2 regions of the Bradyrhizobium sp. Bra78 genome follow, and region 2 is predicted to be linked to the other one. Evidence: riboswitches for the same ligand, from Rfam matches in the RefSeq annotation. Region 2 holds a riboswitch; the other holds the start of a gene.
What was found. Region 2 has a riboswitch for glycine ahead of OC450_RS24720 (D-amino acid dehydrogenase). Riboswitches for the same ligand answer to the same signal wherever they lie in the genome.
Positions count from the first base shown of each region.

Region 1: it holds a riboswitch for glycine, as region 2 does, so the genes downstream of both, gcvT (glycine cleavage system aminomethyltransferase GcvT) here and OC450_RS24720 (D-amino acid dehydrogenase) in region 2, are expected to answer to the same signal.

Region 1 is NZ_JALJRE010000012.1:154,470-166,402, reverse strand. Features, by position in the region: gene gcvP (aminomethyl-transferring glycine dehydrogenase) at 1-1,233, opposite strand, end outside; gene gcvH (glycine cleavage system protein GcvH) at 1,252-1,620, opposite strand; gene gcvT (glycine cleavage system aminomethyltransferase GcvT) at 1,631-2,779, opposite strand; glycine riboswitch at 2,938-3,028, opposite strand; gene alaS (alanine--tRNA ligase) at 3,273-5,951, shown strand; gene OC450_RS25460 (cyclic nucleotide-gated ion channel) at 5,958-7,184, shown strand; gene OC450_RS25455 (DUF3303 domain-containing protein) at 7,203-7,487, opposite strand; gene OC450_RS25450 (DUF3455 domain-containing protein) at 7,493-7,993, opposite strand; gene OC450_RS25445 (NADP-dependent isocitrate dehydrogenase) at 8,093-9,307, opposite strand; gene OC450_RS25440 (TrmJ/YjtD family RNA methyltransferase) at 9,663-10,859, shown strand; gene OC450_RS25435 (PaaI family thioesterase) at 10,967-11,716, opposite strand; gene OC450_RS25430 (NADPH:quinone oxidoreductase family protein) at 11,751-11,933, opposite strand, start outside.
Region 2 is NZ_JALJRE010000012.1:10,264-22,196, reverse strand. Features, by position in the region: gene OC450_RS24740 (M81 family metallopeptidase) at 1-1,276, opposite strand, end outside; gene OC450_RS24735 (ABC transporter ATP-binding protein) at 1,490-3,139, opposite strand; gene OC450_RS24730 (ABC transporter permease) at 3,154-4,041, opposite strand; gene OC450_RS24725 (ABC transporter permease) at 4,061-5,002, opposite strand; gene OC450_RS24720 (D-amino acid dehydrogenase) at 5,184-6,485, opposite strand; glycine riboswitch at 6,554-6,671, opposite strand; glycine riboswitch at 6,675-6,778, opposite strand; gene OC450_RS24715 (M20/M25/M40 family metallo-hydrolase) at 6,877-8,007, opposite strand; gene OC450_RS24710 (ABC transporter substrate-binding protein) at 8,278-9,888, shown strand; gene OC450_RS24705 (multidrug effflux MFS transporter) at 10,252-11,502, opposite strand; gene OC450_RS24700 (glucose/quinate/shikimate family membrane-bound PQQ-dependent dehydrogenase) at 11,814-11,933, shown strand, end outside.

The DNA.
Region 1 (11,933 bases), 140 kb from region 2:
GACCTTCTCTGAGGCAGCGCGCGCGACGATCTCGGCACGCCTCGTGCCGGCATCCACGCTGAGCGTGTCGAAGAAGCTGTCGCAACTCGGCGCGAAGCCGAGCTTGCGCAGGCCGGCAGCGAGCACGGCGGCGCGGCGATGCACGTTTCGCGCAATGTGGGTCAGGCCCTCGGGGCCGTGATAGACCGCGTACATCGAGGCGATCACGGCGAGCAGCACCTGCGCGGTGCAGATGTTGGAGGTCGCCTTCTCGCGGCGGATGTGCTGCTCGCGGGTCTGCAGCGCGAGGCGATAGGCGGGCATCCCGCGCGAATCGACGGAGAGGCCGACGATGCGGCCGGGCAGCGAGCGCTTCAGCGCATCGCGCACCGCCATGTAGGCCGCGTGCGGCCCGCCATAACCCATCGGCACGCCGAAGCGCTGGGCCGAACCGATCGCGATGTCGGCGCCGAGCTCGCCGGGCGAGGCGAGCAGCGTCAGCGCCAGCAGATCGGCGGCAACGATCGCGAGCGCGCCCTTGGCCTTCAGTGCCGCGATCGCGGGCCTGAGGTCGCGCACGGCGCCCGATGAGCCCGGATATTGCAGCAGCGCGCCGAGCACGTCGGCCTTGTCGAGATCGGCGAGGGGATCGCCGACGACCAGGGTCCAGCCCAAGGGCTCCGCGCGGGTGCGCATCACAGCCAGCGTCTGCGGATGCACGTCCTTGTCGACGAAGAAGGCCTTTGCCTCGACCTTCGAGTGCCGCTCCGCCAGCGCCATGGCTTCGGCCGCTGCGGTCGCCTCATCCAGCAGCGAGGCGTTGGCGACGTCGAGCCCGGTGAGGTCGCAGATCATGGTCTGGAAGTTGAGCAGCGCCTCCAGCCGGCCCTGGCTGATCTCGGGCTGGTAGGGCGTGTAGGCCGTGTACCAGGCCGGGTTCTCGAGGATGTTGCGCTGGATCACCGCGGGCAGGATCGTGCCGGAATAGCCTTGGCCGATCAGCGAGGTGAAGACCTGGTTCTGGCTTGCGAGCTCGCCCATATGCGCGATCGCCTCGGTCTCGCTGAGCGGCTTGCCGAGATCGAGCGGCGCGGCCTGCCGGATCGAGGCCGGCAGCGTCTCCGCCATCAGCGCGTCGAGGGTCCTGGCGCCGACGGTCTCCAGCATCGCGGCGACATCGCGCGCGGAGGGGCCGATGTGGCGCCGAACGAAGGTGGCGGCGGCGTCGCCGTTGGATTTGCGGTGCGCGGTCATCGCTTGCTCCATCGCTCTTTAAGCCGTGTGTGCCTTGTAGGCGGCTTCATCCATGAGGCCGCCGAGCTCGCTCTTGTCGGCGATCCTGATCTTGAAGAACCAGGCCTTGCCCTGAGCATCCGAATTGATCAGCGCCGGCTCGCCCGCGAGCTCGGCGTTGGTCTCGAGCACCTCGCCCGAGATTGGCGCGTAGACGTCGGAGGCGGCCTTCACCGATTCCACGACGGCGGCGGCTTCGGTCTTCTTCAGGGTGCGGCCGATCTTGGGCAGCTCGACGAACACGACGTCGCCGAGCTGCGACTGCGCGTAGTCGGTGATCCCGACGGTGGCGACGTCGCCGTCGATCGCGAGCCATTCGTGGTCGGAGGTGTACAGCGTCGTGGTCATTGTCTTGTCCTCAGCGTTTGTAGGTGTTTTTCACGAAAGGCATGGCGGCGACGGTGAGCGGCAGCCGCTGGCCGCGCACCTCGGCGAACAGTTTCGTATCGAGCGCGCTCAGGCTCGTCGGCACATAGCCCATCGCGACCGGTGCATTCAGGCTCGGGCCGAAGCCGCCGGAGGTGACCTTTCCGATCGGCTCGCTGGAGGCCGCATCCGCAAACAGCAGCGCGCCCTCGCGCACCGGCGCGCGGCCCTCGGTGCGCAGCCCGACGCGGCGGCGGCTTGCGCCGTTGTCGAAATGAGCGAGGATCTTGTCGGCACCGGGAAAGCCGCCGGCGCGCGCGCCGCCGCTGCGGCGGCTCTTCTGCACCGACCATTCCAGCGCGGCTTCGACCGGCGTGGTCGTGGTGTCGATGTCGTGGCCGTAGAGACAGAGGCCTGCCTCGAGACGCAGGCTGTCGCGGGCCCCCAAGCCGATCGGCAGCACATCCGCGTTGTCCAGCAGCGTCCTGGCGAGGCGCTCGGCGTCGCCTGCGGGGACCGAAATCTCGAACCCGTCCTCGCCGGTGTAGCCGGAGCGCGAGACGAAACAGTCGAGGCCGGCGACCTTGTGCGGGCCGGCATCCATGAATTTCATGGACGGCGCCTCTGCACACAATTTCGCCAGTGCCGATTCCGCCTTCGGACCCTGCAACGCGATCAGCGCGCGGTCCGCCAGCTGCTCGATGACGCAGTCGCCGGAGAGATTCGCGCGCAGATGCGCCTCGTCCTGCTCCTTGCAGGCGGCGTTGACGACCAGGAACAGATGATCGCCGAAATTGGCGACCATCAAATCGTCCAGCAGGCCGCCGTCCGCATTGGTGAACTGGGCATAGCGCTGACGCCCCGGCGCGATCGCCACGATGTCCTGCGGCACCAGCCGTTCCAGCGCGCGGGCGGCGTCCTCGACCCTGCCGGATTTCGGCCGTAGCGCGAGCTGTCCCATATGGGAGACGTCGAACAGGCCGGCTTGGCTGCGGGTATGGAGGTGTTCCTTCAGCACGCCCGCGGGGTACTGCACGGGCATGTCATAGCCCGCGAACGGCACCATCTTGCCGCCGAGCGACACGTGAAGATCGTAAAGGGGGGTGCGTTTCAGGGATTCTTTGTCGTCACGCGCAAGCATTACGGGGCCCTCGGCGGTTCCCCGGGAACGATTTCCCGTGGACACCAGTCGAAGCCCCATCTGTCGCTGTGCCTGAGAGTATTATCCCGTCGGCGGACGCTGTCCGGGTCGACCTTTAGAAGGTCATCGCCCGTCGGCGCCTCTTTCCAGATGTCGTCAAAGCCACGCGGTCCTTTTGCCTGAGAGTTTCCGGGGCGGTTGCTCCTTCGGCGCCGGCTGCCTAAAGCCGGTCTCTCCCGACGTGGCCGTACGATACAGATGGGTACAGACCACAGGGCGGCCAAGCCTGTCAACGCGGCATCGGCGGCTTTCAACGGGATTGCAACGGGATTGCAACGGGGATTGCGCGCCTGCGGCAACCCACTGATCCGGTTGCACAGTTTCTGGACAGCGAAGCTGGCCTTGTCTAAAAGCGCTTTGGCCCGCAGATATCAGCCCAAACTTGCGGTTTGGATGGCGTATGGCGGGTCCAAGCACACCCGATTGGATGAACATGAGCGGCGTCAACGAGATCAGGTCGACCTTTCTGAACTTCTTTGCCGAGAACGGCCACGAAATCGTGTCGTCCTCGCCATTGGTGCCGCGCAACGATCCGACGTTGATGTTCACCAATGCCGGCATGGTGCAGTTCAAGAACGTCTTCACCGGCGTCGAGAAGCGGCCCTATCAGCGCGCCACCACGTCGCAGAAATGCGTGCGCGCCGGCGGCAAGCACAACGACCTCGACAATGTCGGCTACACCGCGCGCCATCTCACCTTCTTCGAGATGCTCGGCAATTTTTCGTTCGGCGACTATTTCAAGGAGCGCGCGATCGAGCTGGCATGGAAGCTGATCACGTCCGAGTTCGGGCTCAAGAAGGACAAGCTGCTCGTCACCGTCTACCACACCGACGACGAGGCGGCGGGCCTGTGGAAGAAGATCGCCGGCTTCTCCGACGACCGCATCATCCGCATCCCGACCTCGGACAATTTCTGGGCGATGGGCGACACCGGGCCGTGCGGCCCGTGCTCGGAGATCTTCATCGATCGCGGCGAGCACATCTGGGGCGGACCGCCGGGCAGTCCCGAGGAGGACGGCGACCGCTTCCTCGAATTCTGGAATCTGGTGTTCATGCAGTACGAGCAGGTGACGAAGGAGGAGCGCGTGGCGCTGCCGCGTCCCTCGATCGACACCGGCATGGGGCTGGAGCGCATGGCCTGCATCATGCAGGGCGTCGACAGCGTGTTCGAGACCGACCTGTTCCGTCATTTGATCGACGCGACATCGTCCGCGCTCGGCAGCGGGCCGAACGAGCAGACCGTGGCCTCGTTCCGCGTCATCGCCGACCACCTGCGCTCCTCCGCCTTCCTGGTCGCCGACGGCGTGCTGCCCTCGAACGAGGGCCGCGGCTACGTGCTGCGCCGGATCATGCGCCGGGCGATGCGCCATGCGCAGCTGCTCGGCGCCAAGGAGCCGCTGATGCATCGCCTGGTCTGGGCGCTGGTGCGCGAGATGGGCCAGGCCTATCCCGATCTGATGCGCGCGGAAAACCTGATCGAGGAAACGCTGCGGCTGGAAGAGACCCGCTTCCGCAAGACGCTGACCCGCGGCCTTGCCATCCTCGACGAGAAGAGCGCGTCGTTGAAGAAGGGCGACATGTTCGACGGCGACGTCGCCTTCACGCTGTACGACACCTACGGCTTCCCGCTCGATCTGACGCAGGACGCGCTGAAGTCGCGCGGCATCAGCGTCGACCAGGCTTCCTTCACCGACGCGATGGAGCGTCAGAAGGCCAAGGCGCGCGCGTCCTGGGCCGGCTCGGGTGAGGCGGCCTCCGAGGCGATCTGGTTCCCGCTACGCGAGAGGCTGGGTGCGACCGAATTTCTCGGCTACGAGACCGAGAGCGCCGAAGGCGTCGTCTCCGCGCTGGTCAAGGACGGCAAGGAAACGGGCAGCCTCAAGGCCGGCGAGACCGGCGCGCTGCTGCTGAACCAGACGCCGTTCTATGCGGAGTCTGGCGGCCAGGTCGGCGACACCGGCGTGCTGACGGGCGATGGCGGCATCAAGTTCCGCGTCACCGACACGCAGAAGAAGCTCGGCGATCTCTTCGTCCATATCGGCACATTGGAGAGCGGCGAGCTGAAGCTCGGCACCGCGCTGCAGCTCGAGGTCGATCACGGCAGGCGCTCGTCGATCCGCGCGCACCACTCGGCGACGCATCTCATTCATGAGGCGCTGCGCCAGGTGCTCGGCGACCACATCGCCCAGCGCGGCTCGATGGTTGCGCCGGATCGCCTGCGTTTCGACTTCGTGCATCAGAAGCCGATCACGGCGGAGGAGCTCGCCCGCGTCGAGGACATCGCCAACAACGTGGTGCTTGAGAACGACGAGGTCACGACCCGCGTCATGGGCGTCGACGAGGCCCGCGAGGCCGGCGCGCGCGCCCTGTTCGGCGAGAAATATGGCGACGAGGTTCGCGTCGTCTCGATGGGCCGGACCGCGCGCGAGCGCGGTGCCAATGCGCTCGGCTGGTCGGTCGAGCTCTGCGGCGGCACGCATGTGAAGCGCACCGGCGACATCGGCCTGATCACGCTGACCGGCGAGAGCGCGGTCGCCTCCGGCGTGCGCCGCATCGAGGCGCTGACCGGCAATTATGCACGCAAGCATGCCAACGACACCATGGCGCTGGCCAAGACCGCGGCCAATGAGCTGCGCACCTCGATCGACGACGTCCCGGCGCGCATCGCCGCGCTGATGGACGAGCGCAAGAAGCTCGAGCGCGAATTGTCCGACGCCCGCAAGAAGCTCGCGATGGGCGGCGGCGCGGCGAGCGGCAATGGCGCAGCCTCCGGCGTGCGCGAGGTCGGCGACGTCAAGCTGATGGCGCGCGCGGTCGAGGGCATCGAGATGAAGGATCTCAAGAGCCTCGCCGACGACGGCAAGAAGCAGATCGGCTCCGGCGTGGTCGCCATCGTCGGCGTCACCGAGGACGGCAAGGCCGGTGTCGTGGTCGGCGTCACCGCGGATCTCACCGCGCGCTTCAACGCCGTGAACCTGGTGCGCGTCGCCTCCGAAGCGCTCGGCGGCAAGGGCGGCGGCGGGCGGCCCGACATGGCCCAGGCCGGCGGCCCCGACGGGGCCAAGGCGACCGAGGCGCTGAGCGCGATCGAAAAAGCGATGACGGGCGCTTAGACAGCCATGGGCCTCGTTCCGCGGGGACGTGGCTTGCGCGATCCCGATTTGAGGGATCGCCTCTACGAACTGCTGGAGCACGATCCGCTGGCCTATTCGGCCGGGTCGCGCTTCATCCAGCTGATCATCAGCGTCATCGTGCTCAACGTGGCCGCGATGATCCTCGCCTCGGTGCCGGAGCTGGATGCGCAGTTCGGCGTGCTGTTCACAGGCATCACTATCCTGTCCGTGATCGTGTTCGCGCTGGAATATCTAGCGCGGCTGTGGACGGTTGCCGGTCACACCCAGCGCAAGGCGTCCGCGCTGTCCGACCGGCTCTCTTATGCCTTCTCGTCGCTCGGCATCATCGACCTCATGGCGTTCCTGCCCGCGGGAATCGTGCTTATCGCCGGCCGGCATGCGACGCTGGCCGCGCTCGGCGTGCTGCCTTTCTTCAAGCTGGTCCGCTATTCGCCGGCGATGCGTTCGCTGCTCGCCGCCGTGCATGCCGAGCGGCGGGCGCTGATCGGCTGCATCGTCATCCTGATCGGCGCGGTCCTGACCTTCGCCTCGCTGCTCTACGCCATCGAGCGCGACGTGCAGCCGGACAAGCTCGGCACCATCCCGCAGGCGATGTGGTGGGCGATCGTGACGCTCGGCACCGTCGGTTATGGCGACGTCGTGCCGGTGACGGCGCTCGGGAAGTTCATCTCCGTTTTCACGATCATCAGCGGCTTCGCCATGATCGCGCTGCCGGTTGCGATCATCTCGACGGCCTTCGCCGAAGAGGTGAAGCGGCGCGATTTCGTCGTCACCTGGGGCATGCTGGCGCGGGTGCCGCTGTTCTCGCATCTGTCGGCCTCCGAGATCGCCGACATCATGCGGCTGCTCCGCGCCCGCACCATCGAGCAGGGCGAGATCCTGGTGCGGCGGGGCGATGACGCCTCGTCGATGTATTTCATCACCGCCGGCGAGGTCGAGATCGCGCTGCCGAGCCAGCATGTGCGGCTCACCGACGGCACGTTTTTCGGCGAGATCGCGCTGCTGCACAAAACCAAGCGCAGCGGCACGGTGACGGCGACGCGCAAGACCCGGCTGCTCGTGCTCGACGCCCAGGATTTTCACGCCCTGATCGCGCGCATGCCGACGCTCGCCGCGCACGTCCACCAGACGGCGAAGGCGCGGCTGGAGGAGACCGGCGATCTCGCCGCGGCGGAGCTGGCGCAGGCCGAGCGCGAGGGCACCGACCGCTGAGACGAATAGTCCCGGCGGTTACTTGCCGTCGAGGAAAGGCGCCACGACCTCGCGCGTCTCCTTGCTGGGCACCACCGGCACGATCTCGAACGTCATGCCAAAGCCCTGGCAGTTCAAAACCCATTGCTGCAACAGGCGCGCGTCGTCGCATTCCATCAGCTGGAAGCAGCGGTCGAAATTCGGCTCGATCCAGCTGCCGAGATATTTGAGGCCTTCCGGGAATTTGACGCCTTCATCGCGGACGCGCCGGTAGACCGGAATCGGATCGCGGTCCTTGAAGCGCTCGATCACCATGAAAAGCATCGGTCTCAGCCCTTCTTCAGGAAAACATACTCGGCCGAATAGGGCGCGCTTTTGAACTCGCCGGCCTTCTCGCAAGAGCCCTCGAGCTTGCCGCCATGGGTGTTGATGCGCTGGACGGTGGTGACCAGCGTCAGCACGCCGCTGCCGCGGCGAGAGGCGACCTCCAGCTTCAGCCAGGGGATATCGGCGGCCGTCGCACCCGGCGCGTTGCCGATGGCCTTGCCGACCACGGCGCTGCCGTCGGCATGCTCCCAGCTCGGCCCGGCATAGTGCCGGCCGATGGTCTTGCCCTCGGCGAGCAGGGTGGCGATCGGCTCGCGAAAGGCCCAGGCGAGCTTGCCGTCGGCGGCTGCCTTGCACTCATAGACCTGCGCGCCCTCGGCATGGACGCTGAGCACGACGCTCTCGCCGGGCGCGGCGATGGCGTCCGGGAGCGGGTCGGCGGCGAAGGCCGGTCCGATCAGGGCCGCGAGCAACAGGCTGGGGGCAGCAAGCTTGATCGACATGGTCGCATCTCCGCAAAGGGGTCTCAAAAAACGAACGGGCCGCGCTGGAGGCGCGGCCCGTGATGATGTCTGGCCCAGTCGGGCGAAATTGCGGACGGCTTACGCCGCCAGCTCCTTGGTCAGGTTCTCGGCGACCTTGTCGAGGAAGCCGGTGGTCGAGAGCCAGCGCTGGTCGGCGCCGACCAGCAGCGCGAGGTCCTTGGTCATGTAGCCGGCCTCGACGGTGTCGACGCAGACCTTCTCCAGCGTGTTCGCAAACTTGGCGAGCTCGGCATTGTTGTCGAGCTTGGCGCGGTGGGCGAGGCCGCGCGTCCAGGCGAAGATCGACGCGATCGAGTTGGTCGAGGTCTCCTTGCCCTTCTGGTGCTCGCGGTAGTGGCGGGTCACGGTGCCGTGGGCCGCTTCGGCTTCGACCGTCTTGCCGTCGGGGGTGAGCAGGACCGAGGTCATCAGGCCGAGCGAGCCGTAGCCCTGCGCGACCGTGTCGGACTGCACGTCGCCGTCGTAATTCTTGCAGGCCCAGACGTAGCCGCCGGACCATTTCAGCGCCGAGGCCACCATGTCGTCGATCAGGCGGTGCTCGTAGGTCAGACCCTTGGCCTCGAAGTCCTTCTTGAACTCGCGGTCGTAGATATCCTGGAAGATGTCCTTGAAGCGGCCGTCATAGACCTTGAGGATGGTGTTCTTGGTCGAGAGATAGACCGGGTAGTTGCGCAGCAGGCCGTAGTTGAGCGAGGCGCGGGCGAAGTCGATGATGGAATCGTCGAGATTGTACATCTCCATGGCGACGCCGGCGCCGGGCGCCTTGAACACTTCCTTCTCGATCACGGTGCCGTCCTCGCCGACGAACTTCATCGACAGGGTGCCCTTGCCCGGGAACTTGAAATCGGTGGCGCGGTACTGGTCGCCATAGGCGTGGCGGCCGATGATGATCGGCTTGGTCCAGCCGGGAACCAGGCGCGGCACGTTCTTGCAGATGATCGGCTCGCGGAAGATCACGCCGCCGAGGATGTTGCGGATGGTGCCGTTCGGCGACTTCCACATCTGCTTGAGATTGAACTCCTTCACCCGGGCCTCGTCCGGGGTGATGGTGGCGCACTTGACGCCGACGCCGACCTTCTTGATGGCTTCGGCGGCGTCGATGGTGACCTGATCGTTGGTGTGGTCGCGGTACTCCATCCCCAGGTCGAAATACATCAGGTCGACATCCAGGAACGGAGTGATCAGCTTGTCCTTGATGTACTGCCAGATGATCCGGGTCATCTCGTCGCCATCGAGTTCGACGACGGGATTGGATACCTTGATTTTTGCCATGATCGGGGAAGCCCTCTTGGGAACGGCGCCGCTGGCGCCAACGTGAATATCCGCCGCCTCTTAGCACCGCCGCGCGGCGGGCGAAAGCCAAGTGATTATGCACTTTTAGCCGATCCAGCTTCCCCAGATGGGGGGCGGGGTGCGGCGCCGTCGCGGGGGCGGGGTCGAGGTTTCGGGCGAGATTCAAAAGTGGAATCCAACCCGTTATTTCCCTTGAGAATTTCGTCAGGACAGGCAAACGACAGGCGAACGGGCAGAGCCGGCCCCGCGGCCGGCTTTGAATCAATTCCTAACAGCGCCTTGTCCTGAAAGCGTCTTGGCAAGGCCTTGAGAACCAGTGTGAAAGCGAAGCGAGATGTCGGGGACTGACAAGACCAAGGCGGGCCTTTCCCTCGACGGTCCCATCGTGATCCTGGTCGAGCCGCAGCTCGGGGAAAACATCGGCATGGCCGCGCGCGCCATGGGCAACTTCGCGCTGAGCAGCTTGCGCATCGTCAACCCGCGCGACGGCTGGCCCAACATCGCCGCCCAGCGGGCGGCCGCCGGTGCCGACTACATTCTGGACAAGGTCGAATTGTTCGACACGGTCGGCGAGGCCGTTGCCGATCTCGACCTGCTGTTCGCCACCACTGCGCGCCCCCACGACCAGGCCAAGCCGGTAGTCGGGCCTGAGGCAGCAGCAAGCGAGATCTCCGGCCACGTCGCGACCGGCGGCAAGGCCGGTATCCTGTTCGGCCGGGAGCGCTGGGGGCTGACCAACGAGGAGGTCGGGCTCTCCAACCGCATCATCACCTTTCCGGTCAATCCGGGCTTTGCCTCGCTCAACCTCGCCCAGGCCGTGCTGCTGGTCGGCTACGAATGGTTCAAGCAGGCGACCTCGGGCGAGCTGCCGCACAGCATGCCGGAACGTTCGGAGCGCGCCTCGCAGCACCAGATGCAGGCCTTCTTCGACAATCTGATCCGCGAGCTCGACCGGGTCGAATTCCTGCGCCCCGCCGAGAAGCGCGACACCATGCTGGTGAACCTGCGCAACATCTTCAGCCGGATGGAGCCGACCAAGCAGGACATGCACACTCTGCACGGCGTGGTGATGGCGATCGCGGAAGGGCGCAAGGGCCCGGCCAAGGGCGGCGTGCTCGACGGCGAGCAGGCCACGCGCCTGCGCGCGCTGCTGGCCGAGCACGGGCAGGGTGGTGTCCCCGACGGCGGCTCGACAGTGCGCGGGCTCGCCCGCCTGCTCCGCCGCAACCCGACCGACGCCGAGCGCCTGCTCTGGCAGGCCCTGACCCGCGACCGCCGCTTTGCAGGCGGGTTCAAGCGTCAGACCCCGGTCGGCCGCCACATCCCGGACTTCGTCTCGTTCCCGCACCGGATCGCGATCGAGCTGGTCAATCCGGGCGAGGGCGAGACGATCGCGGCGGATCGTGCGGGACGGCGGACGTGGCTTGAGGCGCGTGATTATCGCGTGCTGGAGATTCGGGCGGCGGATGTCGAACGCGATATCGAGGCGGAGCTGGTGCGGCTGCAGGAGATGATCGAGCAGAGCGCGTAGGTCTCGTCGGGCAAAGGTCTTGCAGGGGGGCAAAGCGGAGCGTGCCCACCGGTGCGCATCGGGCAAGGGGAGAGACGGTAGGCACGGCGCTGCGCGCCTTTGCCCACCTACGAAGGACGCCCAAGCTGCACCTCGCGCTGGACCTCGATCCATGTCGCCCGCGCCACGGCCAGCAACCTCCCGGCTTCATCATGCGCCGCGGCTTCGGCCGTGCGCTTGCGGCCGTCGCGACCGGTGGGCCAGGCCGTGATGATGCAGCGGTCGCCGGGGCGGGGGCGGGCCTCGATCCGGGCCGACATTCGTCCGAGCAGCAGTGGCGTCTTGTCGAAGCTGCCGTTCTGCTGATCGCAATTGCAGGCAAAGCCGGTGGGGCAGTCGAGTGCCGACCAGAGGAATTCTGGCGCGACCAGGCCGTCCTCGGCGGCGAGATTCTTATCCGGCGTCCAACTCGCTGCGAGAACGGCATTGTGACGCCCGAGCGAGCCGGCGAAAATGCGCAGGCCGTCGCCTTTCGCCCTTGCCGGACCGCACACGAAGCATGTCGGCAGCGGATGCTCGTGCGGCTTCAGCGGCGTCAGCAACTCGGCGGCGCAGGCCTCCTCGAAGCTGGCTGTTTCCAGTCGCGCAAGCTCGACATTTGCGGCCCGTCCTGTCGCGACGACCCTGGCGCCGTCGCGAAGCTCCCATGTGCCGTCGTCCGTTGCAACCGCATCGAGCGGCTTGTCCAGGGGAGGCGGTGCGCGCAGCGTCACCTCCGCAGCCCCGGGGATGTGGCGGGCGAGCCGGCCGCAGACATAGCCGCCGTTGCCGGAGTTCGGAGGACCGCAAAAGCGGTTGTCGATGATGATCTGTGTCATCGGTGTGTTTCTCTCCTGCCGTGGCCCGCTCACCTTACCTGACCTTTAGGACAATTCGTCCTTGAACCGTCCGGCTCGCCACGGCGCGCATGGCGTCCCCGGCATCCTCCAAAGGGAGGATGCGATCGACGTGCGGGCGGATTTTTCCGTCGGCCAGCAATTGCATCAGCGTGTCATTTGCGCGCGCTGCCTCTGTCGGGAATTTCTCCACCCAGGC
Region 2 (11,933 bases):
CGGCGAGCTGCGCCTTGTGCGAACTCACGACAACGCGGACATCGCCGATGCGCAAGGCCGCGGACGGACCCATCTCCATCTCGCGGCCGCCGTAGTAAGGGCCGGGCGCGACGAAGCGGCCGTCGGACAGCTTTTCGACGACGAAGGTCTCGCGATAGGGCTCATCGCCGGGTATGCCGGACTTGCCGCCGAGCGACAGCGTCACGGTGGCGCCGACGCCGGCCGCGTGTGCGGCCTTGGCCGAGGCGGGATCGTAGATCACGCCGGTCGCGGCGCTGGCCTTGTTGCGCACCAGCGCGCGCAGCATGCCAGTGGTGTCGGAATCGCCGCCGGCGCCGGGATTGTCCTGAGTGTCGGCGATGATGATCGGCTTGCTCGCGCTCTTGGAAAGCTCCATGGCGTGGCGCACGCCTTCGTCGGGCGACCAGATCTTGCCGTCGAAATCGTCCTCGTGGCTTTCGATGAGCTTGACGATCGCATCCGCCGCGCGGTCGGCGTCGGCTTGGGTCCTGCCATAGGCGAACACACTCGGCCCGCAGTCGCGGAAGTCGGCCGCGGGGAAGCCGGGCGCGAAGGAGAGCGTCGGAACCGCATCGCCCTCCAGGGCGGCGAGCTTCTGGTAGATGCCCTTGGTGGGGTGGTCGTTGGTGCATTGCCAGCTGATCGGGATCAGGAACGGCAATTGCCGGAACGTTTTTGCAAAACGCTGCCTGGTCTTCAGGAGCAATGCGAGATGTCGCGCGGAGGCGCGGCCGGTCTCGGCCATGTCGACATGGGGATAGGTGCGGTAGGCGATCAGCGCGTCCGCATGCTCAATCATCTCGGGCGTGACGTTGGCGTGCAGGTCGAGGCTCGCGACCAGCGGAACATCCTTGCCGATGACGCGGCGCACACGCGCCAGGATCTCGCCTTCGCCGTCGTCGAGATGCTCGGTGACCATGGCGCCGTGCAGGTCGAGATAGACGGCGTCGATCGGGCCGGCGGCGGCGATCCCGTCGACCATGACCTTGACGATGCGCTCGAAGGCGTCCCTGGTGACATGCGCCGACGGGCTGGCCCCGCAGGCGATCGTCGGGACGAGTTCCCAGCCATCGGCTTCGGCACTGTCGACGAAACCGGCGAGGCCGACATTGATGGCCCGCATCACCTTCAGCACGTCGGCGCCCTCAGTCATCGCCGGCCAGCCGCCGCCATGCTGGAAGTCCGCGAAAGTCGCCTTCGTCGGAGCGAAGGTGTTGGTCTCGTGCAGGAAGCCGCCGACGGCGATACGTGTCATCAATTCAAGTCCAGGCGATTGAAAGCGGGCGACGTTAGCCTTGGCTCTGCGGCGAGAGCAAGGTGGGACGCACTCGCGCCGTGCATGGCCTTAAGCCGTTTTGGGAATACTTGCCGCGATCACCGTCATAGCGAGCGTAGCGAGGCAATCCAGACCGTCTCCGCAGAGGGATACTGGATTGCGTCGCTACGCTCGCAATGACGAGGGATGGATCTAGGCTGTCGCAGCCACGCCTTCCGCGACGGGCCGGAAATTCGCAAAGTCCCAGTTGCGGCCGGGCGCTGCCTCGAGCAGGGCCCTGGTGTAGGCCTCCTTCGGATGCGTCAGCACTTCGGCGGCCGGGCCCTGCTCGACGACGCGGCCGTGCTGCATCACCACGACTTCATCGCAGATCTGGGCTGCGACACGCAGATCGTGGGTGATGAACAGGATGGCGATGCCGAGACGCGTCTGGATCTCGTCGAGCAGTTCCAGCACCTGTGCCTGCACGGAGACGTCGAGCGCCGAGACCGCTTCGTCCGCGACCAGCACGTCCGGATCGAGCGCGAGCGCGCGGGCAATCGCGATGCGCTGGCGCTGGCCGCCGGAGAACTGGTGCGGATAGCGCGCCACGGCGTCCGCGGGCAGGCCGACGAGCTCGAGCAGCTCGCGGGCGCGCTTCATCGCGTCGGCATGCGAGGTGCCGTAATTGATCGGGCCTTCCGCGATGCTTTCGCCGACGGTGACGCGCGGGTTGAGCGAGCGATAGGGGTCCTGGAACACGATCTGGATCTTCTGCCGGTGCGGCTGGAGCAGGCGGCGCGAGATGTCCGCGATCTCGCGGCCGGCCAGGCGCACGCCGCCGGAGGTCGGGTCGATCAGGCGGACGATGCAGCGTGCCACGGTCGACTTGCCCGAGCCGCTTTCGCCGACGATGCCGAGCGTGCGGCCCTTGCGCAGCGTCAGCGTGACCTTGTCGGCGGCGACGACCTCGCGGCCTTTGCCGAAGAACGCGCGCTCCTTGTAGACCTTGCTGAGCTCGTTGGCCTCCAGCACGACCGGCTCCTTGGTCTCGGGCCGCGCCACGCGCGGCACCAGGCTCGGCACCGCAGAGAGCAGGTTGCGGGTGTATTCCATGGTCGGATTGCGCAGCACGGTCTCCAGCGGACCGGTCTCGACCAGGCGGCCCTGCCGCATCACCGCGACGCGGTCGGCGATCTCGGCGACCACGCCCATGTCGTGGGTGATGAACAGCACGGCGGTGCCGTGATCGCGCTGGAGGTCGCGGATCAGGGTCAGGATCTGCTTCTGCGTGGTGACGTCGAGCGCGGTGGTCGGCTCGTCGGCGATGAGAAGCTTCGGCTCCAGCACGAGCGCCATCGCGATCATGATGCGCTGGCGCTGGCCGCCGGAGAGACGGTGCGGGTAGGAGGCGAAGATGCGCTCGACCTCGGGCAGGCGGACCTGGTCCATCATGTCGAGGATGCGCTTCTTCCGCGCTCTCGCATCGAGGTCGGTATGCGCGCGCAGGACCTCGTCGATCTGGCGGCCGACGGGCACCACGGGATTGAGCGCCGTCATCGGCTCCTGGAAGATCATCGCCATCTGCGTGGCGCGAAGCTGGCGCAGGCGGCGGTCGGTCGCGGTGAGCAGCTCCTCGCCGACCAGCTTGATGCTGCCGCCGGTGGGAACCAGGGTGCCCTTCGGCAGCAGTCCCATCGTGGTGAGCGAGGTCACCGACTTGCCCGAGCCGCTTTCGCCGACGAGACACAACGTCTCGCGCTCGTGCACCTGGATCGAGATGCCGTCGATGATGTTCGCGCCCTTCGGCTTCTTGCCGACGGAGACGACGAGATTGTTGATGTCGAGGATGGGGTTGGTCATCACTTGATTGGTCATCACTTGCCCTCCCGCTGCTTCATGCGGGGATCGAGTGCGTCGCGGGCTGCGTCGCCGATCAGATTGATGCTGAGGATGGCGATCGAGAGCAGCAGGCCCGGCCAGAAGATCAGCGTCGGCTTGAGCTGGAAGTACTGGCGACCCTCGGCCATGATGTTGCCCCAGGTCGGCGTCTCCGGCGAGATGCCGGCGCCGAGGAAGGAGAGGATGGCCTCCGTGAGGATCGCGGACGCGCAGACGTAACTGCCCTGCACGATCAGAGGCGCGATCGTGTTCGGCATCAAATGCCGCCACATGATCTTCGGCAGGGACGAGCCGACCGAGATCGCCGCTTCGACATAGGGTTCCTCGCGCGCCGACAGCACGACCGAGCGCACCAGGCGGGCCACGCGCGGGACTTCGGGGATCGTGATCGCGATCAGCACCGTCCAGAGGCTGGCACCGGACAGCGACACCACGGCAATCGCGAGCAGGATGCTCGGCATCGCCATCAGGCCGTCCATGATCCGCATCAGGACGGAATCGACCAGCTTGAAGAAGCCGGAGACGAGGCCGATCACGAGCCCGATGACGATCGACAGGATCGCCGAGCCGACGCCAATCAGCAGCGAGATGCGGCCGCCGTAGATGACACGGGACAACAGGTCGCGGCCATAGGCGTCGGTGCCGAGCAGAAACTGCGCCGAGGATGGCTTGAGCCGTTGCGACGGCGCGAGCTGGATCGGATCGTGCGGCGCGATCAGCGGCGCCAGAATCGAGACCAGCACGATCAGCGCGAGCAAGACCGTCGCCGTGGCGATGATGGGCGTCGAGGTGAGGAATCCGAAGCGCGGCCGCAGCGGCGACGTGATCGGTATGGACGGCTGGGGAAGGGTATCGACCGACATTTTTGTGCTTATCCTTGCCTCAGTACCGGATCCGCGGATCGAGCAGGGTGTAGGCGACGTCGATCAGAAGATTGACGACGACATAGATCAGCGACGTCAGCAGGATCATCGCCTGGATCACCGGATAGTCGCGCGCCAGCACCGCATCCACGGTGAGGCGGCCGATGCCGGGGATGTTGAACACGCTCTCGGTGACGACGACGCCCGAGATCAGAAGCGCAAAGCCGGTGCCGATCACTGTGATCACGGGTACGGCGGCGTTGCGCAGCGCATGTCGCATCATCACGGCGACTTCGTTGATGCCCTTGGCGCGCGCGGTGCGGACGTAGTCCTCGCCGAGCACGTCGAGCATCGCCGCGCGCGTCATGCGCGCGATCAGCGCGATGTAGATGAAGGAGAGCGCGCAGGTCGGCAGGATCATGCGCTCGAAGAACGGACCAAAGCCCGTGCTGATGCTCTTGAAACCTTGGACCGGCACCCAGCGCAGGTCGATGGCGAAGACCTGGATCAGGACGTAGCCGACCACGAACACCGGGACCGAGAAGCCGAGCACCGAGAGACCCATCACGAAACGATCGATCCAGGTGCCGTGCTTCCACGCCGCGATCACCCCTAAGGGAACGGCGACGATGACGGCGAGGATGATGGTCGACAGCGCGATCGAGATCGACGGCTCGACACGCTGGCCGATCATCTTCACCACCGGCAGGTTGGAGATCAGCGAGGTTCCGAGATCGCCGTGCAGCAGCTTGTTCACCCAGGTGATGAACTGCACGATCAGGGGCTCGTTGAGGCCGAGCGAGGTACGGATGCGCTCCAGCCGTTCCGGTGTCGCGTTGTCGCCGGCGAGAATCGCCGCGGGATCGCCGGGGGTGAGGCGGAGCAGGAGAAACACGAACAGTGCGACCACGCCCATGACGGGGACGGCGGCGAAGATTCGGCGAATGAGGTAACCTAACATGCACCTATCTCCGGCTGAGGAACTTGTGGGGCGCCGAGGTGCCCGTGGATTCGTTCGTGTCTATCATGCGTGCCTGTCATTCGGGCTGGGAAAGCCGGCCGGAGATGCCGACCTTTCGGGGCAAATTGTGTGCCAAGGGCAGGGCGGTCGCAAGGGGCCGCCTGCTCCTGATGGAGACCACTCAGGATGCATGACGCAGCTCGCGCTCAACCCCAAGTGAGGGCATGGTGGGCGGCGCGTTGAGCCCGCGCCAGCCGTCGATGGTTCCGGCAATCATCTGCGCGGTCGCTGCCGACAGCGTCCAGCCGAGATGGCCGTGGCCGGTGTTGAAGAACACACCCGGCATCCGCCCTGCGCGCACCACCGGCATCATGTTCGGCATCATCGGGCGCAACCCGGCCCATGGGATGACTCGCGACGTTTCGACGGCGGGGAAGTTGCTGCGCACCCAATCGACCAGCGGCTGCACGCGATCGGCGCGAATGTCGCGGTTGAAGTCGTTGAATTCGGCGGTGCCGGCAACGCGGAAGCGATCGGCGCCGAGCCGGCTGGTAACGATCTTGGCGGCCTCGTCGAGCAGGCTCACGGTCGGCGTCGCGTTGCGGCTCTCGGCGGTGTCGAGCTGCACGGTGATCGAGTAGCCCTTTACCGGATAGACGTTGACGCGCTCGTCGAGGAGGGCGGCGAAGTGGCGGCTCGCCACACCGGCGCAGACCACGACCCCATCCACGTTCAGCATGCCGCGTGCGGATGCGGCAGCATCGCTTGCAGAGAGATCTGCCCAGCCGACGACAAAGCCTCCGCCGGCCTGGGCGATGGAATCGATATTGGCTTCGTGGATGAAGGTCGCGCCGCGACGCTTGCAGGCCTCGGCAAGCCCGCGGGTAAACTTGTGGATATCGCCGGTCGCGTCCGACGGCGTGTAGAAGCCGCCATAATACTCCTTGCGCAGCGTCGGCTCGATCGCGCGGATTTCTTCCGGCGTGACCGGGCGGCGATCGAGGCCGCCTTCCTGCAACAGCGCGTTGACGCGCAGGCCGGATTCAAAACCCTTCTTGTCGTGATAGATGTGGAGAATGCCGCGACGTTCGAGGTCGAAGTCGATGCCTTCACGCGTGGCGATCTCGTACAGATGCTTGCGGGCTTCGATCGCGAGCCGCGTGGTCTCGATGGTGTTAGCGCGGTAGTTGCCGATGTTGGCGACGAACTCGCTCATCCACGAATATTTGTGCCAGTTCGGCCGCGGATTCATCAGCAGCGGTGCGTCGCGCCGAAACATCCAGCGCAGGCCTTTGAGGATCGTCGCGGTGCTATTCCACACTTCGGCATTGCTGGCGGAGAGCTGTCCGCCGTTGGCGAAGGAGGTCTCCATCGCGGCGTAGCGGTGCTTGTCGAGCACCGTCACCTTGTAGCCGCGTTCGAGCAGGGCATAGGCGGTCGTTACGCCGGTGATGCCGGCGCCGATGATGGCGATATGAGTCATGGCAGGTTCGGGGCTCCCGTGAGTTAGAGTCGGCTAACCGCCGGCCACAAGGCCGTTGGCGGCGCCCCATCTGTCACGGTTACCTGAGAGCTTGATCCTTTGCGGACCTCAGGCGAGGTCTTGCTCCGGACTATCCCCTTCGGTGGACGTAACGACCAATCTTGGCCGTGCCGTCTCTCTCCAGATCGTCCTGACGATACAGTCCTTTTGCCTGAGAGTTTCCGGGGCGGTTGCTCCGTCGGCGCCGCAAAGAAGGCCGAAACCTTCATTGCGATCTCTCCCGCATCGTCGCGTGGACAATCGAGCAGTACGATGCGCCTTATTTATAGACAAGGCTAAATTTCAACCGCGACTGCCAACGCATTGTGCAGTGCGAAGTTGATTCAACCTATTACTCCAGGGTCGCCAGCAAACCCGCCATCAGCCGGCCGCGTTCGACCAGGCTCTCGACCTCGATGAACTCTTCCAGCGTGTGGCCATTGCCGCCGCGCACGCCGAGTCCGTCGAGCGTCGGGATGCCCATCGCGCCGGTAAAGTTGCCGTCCGAGCCGCCGCCCGAGCTCGCATGCGGCAGCTCGGCGCCGAGCGATTTAGCGATGCCGCGTGCTTTTTCATACAGCGCCATCGTGCCCGCATCCGGCTCCCACACGGGCCGGGTCACGCCGCGCGTCACCTTGAAGGCGACATCATTGGTCGTGCCTGACAGAGCCAGCATCCTCTCGACGCCGCGATCGAGATCAGCCTGCCGCTTGGCCATCGACAGCGCTTCGCCGGTAGCGGTCGTTGCAACGCAATTGACCCATTGTCCGCCATGCACAACGCCGACCGAGAAAGTGCAGTCCTCCGTCGTCATCGCGTCGATCGCAAGGATCTGCCGCGCCATCTCGCGGATCGCCGAGCGGCCCGCCGACAGCGTTGCGCCGGCGTGGCTCGGCCGTCCCGTCGCCTCGAGGTTGAACCGCGCGATGGCGTAACGTCCAGTCGTGACGCCGTTGTCGGCGCGGCCGGGCTCGGGCACCAGCACGTATTTGTTGCGCGCGGCCTCCGCCTCGATGATGTCGCGCGTCGACGGCGTGCCGACCTCCTCGTCGGGCGTGAACAGCACGGTGATCGGCAGCGGCGTCGTGAACGAAGCACTTGCCAGCTGCCGGATCGCTTCCAGCGAGAGATAATTGCCGCCTTTCATGTCGTAGATGCCGGGGCCGTAGCACCTGTTGCCCTCGCGCCGCCATTTCAGCTTCTCGATGGTGCCGGTGGGATGGACGGTGTCCATGTGTCCGGCAATCAGGATGCCCGGCTCGCCCTGCTTGGGATGCGGAAAGCGGGCGCGAACCACTCCGCCAAAGCCGTCGCGGCCGGCGATGCGCTCGATCGTCGCACCCATGATTGCCATCTGGCGCGCGGCAAGATCGAGCATGCGGTTCACGGCACTCGCGTCCCAGGTCGGGCTTTCGCATTCCACCCAACCGCGCAGGCCCTGGAGCATCGCTTCGGAATCGAAGGGAAGATTGGCTGGATTCATCTCAATGTCTCTCGAGCTTCGGAAGATGGAACGCGCATTGCATTGGTGCCGGGCAGGACAGGCGGGAGAGTGTTGTAGTGCCAAACCGATCCTTGTGGAGCCCGCGCGCGCGCCGCCTGGGCTTGCAGCGAAACCGGATTGACGCGCTCGGCGCTGTCTGCAAGTCTCGAAAAGATAAAGGCATTGCATGAGGTTAGTTCGCCCAACGAACGAGCCGGATGCTCAACCAATAATCTGCCTTTGAACAGTTTCACGTCAGGAGAACTTTCCATGTTCCAGTTAATGCGCCGGAGGCCTCGCGCGTTCGCCTCCAAACTTGCGCTGTCGGTCGTCGCGCTTTCGACCGCCCTGGCCTCGCCGGTGCTCGCGGCCGGCAAGACCATCACCGCGGTGATGCATTCGGATCTGCGCATCATCGATCCGATCTTCACCACCGCCTACATCACGCGTGACCATGGCTACATGGTCTACGACACGCTGATCTCGACCGACTCGAACTTCAAGATTCAGCCGCAGATGGCGGACTGGAAAATCTCCGACGACAAGCTCACCTACACATTCACGCTGCGCGACGGCCTGAAGTGGCATGACGGCGCGCCGGTGACGGCGGAAGACTGCGTCGCTTCGCTCAAGCGCTGGGCCGCCGTCGATGGCATGGGCCAGCAGTTGATGCAGTTCACTGCGAGCATCGAGGCGACCGATCCCAAGACCATCACGCTGAAGCTCAAGGAGCCCTACAGCCTGGTCCTCGATTCGATCGGCAAGCCGTCCTCGCGCGTCGCCTTCATGATGCCGAAGCGGCTCGCCGAGACGCCGCCGGACAAGCCGATTCCCGAGCAGATCGGCTCCGGCCCGTTCAAGTTCGTCCAGGGCGAATTCCAGCCGGGCGTCAAGGCTGTCTACGTCAAGAACACCGACTACGTGCCGCGCAAGGAGCCGGCGAGCTGGACCGCGGGCGGCAAGGTCGTGAAGGTCGACCGCGTCGAATGGCTCACCATGCCTGACCCGCAGACAGCGGTGAACGCGCTGCAATCGGGCGACATCGACTTCCTCGAGAACCCGTCGTTCGATCTCGTTCCGGTGCTCGAGGGCAATGCGGATCTCAAGGTCGAGGTGCTGAACAAGTTCGGCTTCCAGACGCTCGGACGCATGAACTTCCTCTATCCGCCGTTCGACAATCCGAAGATCCGCCGCGCCGCGCTCCTGGCAATGAAACAGAAGGACGTGCTCGATGCGCTGATCGGCAATCCCAAGTACTACAAGATCTGCGGCGCCTTCTTCATCTGCGACACGCCGTTCGCGACCGACGTCGGTTCCGAATCGCTGGTCAAGGGCAACGGCATGGCCGAGGCCAAGAAGCTGCTCGCCGAGTCCGGCTATGACGGTACGCCCGTCGTGATCATGGCGCCGGGCGACGTCACCACGCTCAAGGCCCAGCCCATCGTTGCCGCGCAGGCGCTGCGTGAAGCTGGCTTCAAGGTCGATCTCCAGGCCACCGACTGGCAGACCGTGGTGAGCCGCCGCGCCAGCCAGAAGCCTCCGAAGGAGGGCGGCTGGAACATGTTCTTCACCAACTGGGTCAGCGCCGACGTCTCCAACCCGATCTCCAACCTCTCGATCGGCGGCCAGGGCAAGAAGGGCGGCTGGTTCGGCTGGGCGGAGGACGCCAAGATCGAGAAGCTCAAGGACGACTTTGTCCGCGCGGCCTCGCTCGACGAGCAGAAGAAGATCGCGACCGAGATCCAGAAGGAAGCCTACGACCAGGTGATCTACATCCCGCTCGGCCAGTATCAGGCACCGAGCGCGTGGCGGAAGTCGCTCACCGGCGTGCTCGACGGCCCCGCAACGCCGCTGTTCTGGAACGTCGACAAGACCGAGTAGCGCGAGGGCGCGCCTGGCGCCCTTCGTTCCGATCGTTGCGCGGCGCCGCTGTCATCAGCGGCGCCGCTTTCGTTTCGTTTGTCAGTTCCGCGTCAGCTCAGGAATGTGCGGTCGAAAGCGCCGCGAATGATTTCAGCGCAGGCGCGCGCGCCGGAATAAGGTTCGCGCTCAACAATGACTGTCGCGCACGCCCTCGAGGCCTTCGCTTGCGAAAGGCACTGTGAACGCCTCCCGCTCGGTGTTCGACGGCGATCGCTGCGTCGCTGCCCGATCCGAGGCAGTCGGGTCTTCGCGCTGTTCCAGTTCCATTGGGCTCGCCTCTCGAATTGCTGCACGACAACATCGAGGCCGCGGCGAAGTTCCTCACGCGATGGGACGATGATGCGGCTTGAACAGCCGTCCCTTCTCCACCACCAGCACGATCGCGAGCGCAGCCAGCGTCGACAGGAAGAAGCCGACCGAGAACGGCAGCAATGTGCCGTCGAAGCTTTGCCCGATCGCCATGCCGACGACGATGCCGATCAAGGTCGTGATCGAGCCGTAGAGCGAGGACGCGGTGCCGGCGATGTGGCCCTGCGGCTCCATGGCAAGCGCGGTGAAGTTGGCGACCATCATGCCGAACGAGAACATCATCAGCGCCGAGAGCACCATGAACAGCGGAAGCGGCAGCGCGCCGAGGCTTTCCGTCAGCAGCATCACGCCCGCCACCGCGGTGTAGAGCGTCAATGCGCCATGCGAGATCACGCGCATGCCGAGGGTCCCGACAAACCTGGCGTTGAGGAAGCCGGCAATGGCGGTGCCGGCCGCGATCGCGGCGAAGGCGAGCGGGAAGTAATGGCCGAGGTGATAGATGCCGGTGAAGACCTGCTGGGCCGAGAAGACATAGGCAAACAACGCGCCCATGACGCTGCCGGCCGCGAGTGCGTAGCCGATAGTCTGGCGATTGGACACGGTCTGCCAATAAGCTGCGAACACGTCGCTGGGGGCGAGGGACCTGCGTTCGGACGGGGGGAGAGTTTCAGGCAGGCGCAGCACGCTCCACGCCAGCGCGAGCAGCCCGTAGAGCATCAGCACGACGAAGATGCCGCGCCATTGCGTGACCAGCAGCACCGCCTGCCCGAACGAGGGCGCGATCACGGGTACCGCGATGAAGATCATCATCGCCAGCGACATCACGCTGGCCATGCGGCGGCCGACATAGCAGTCGCGGACGATCGAGGTGGCGATCACGCGCGTCGCCGAGGTGCCGAAGCCCTGCAGTGCGCGCGCCAGCAGCAGCGTCTCGAACGAGGGGGCGGCGACCGCGAGCACGCTCGCGACCGCATAGACCGCCATGCCGCCGAGCAGCACGGGCCGCCGGCCGAAACGGTCCGACAATGGACCCATGATGAACTGGCCCGCGCCGAAGCCGATCAGGAAGGTCGACAGCACCAGCTGAAGATGGTTGGCGTTGGGAATCTTGAATGCCGACCCGATATTGGGCAGCGCCGGCAGCATCATGTCCATCGCAAGCGGGTTCAGCGCCATGATGGACGCGATCACGATGACGAATTCTGGAAAACCCATGGGCCGGTGTCCCGAGGACACCCAATCGTCGGCATTGACGTCGGACAAGAAGCTCACCTCTGAAATTCAGAGGCTTTATGTATCGTCCATGCTGCGATGCACAAGCCATGTTTCGAGATGGCTGGCAGGCGAAGCCGGAACGGACAACAATTGGTGAAGAAGCCGCCGTTGGAGCTCTGACATTTACGGGGGGACGCTCAGCCGGCGCGACGGGCTTGCCCGAACGGTTCGAATGTCATTTGTCCACCCGGCATCTAATGGTTGTTAGTCACCGTTGATTGGACGAGAGTCCTCGGGAGCGGACGTCCGTTGCCGGTGCGCGGGACAGGTCCGGTCCCTCGTTCGTGCCGGGAGCGATCATGCAGCGATCCAGTGCGGTCTTCGTCACGGGTATCATCTATGCCTTGATCGGCCTGGTCCTCGCGGCCGGCGGCATCTGGCTCGCCGCGTTGGGCGGTTCGATCTTCTACATCATTCTC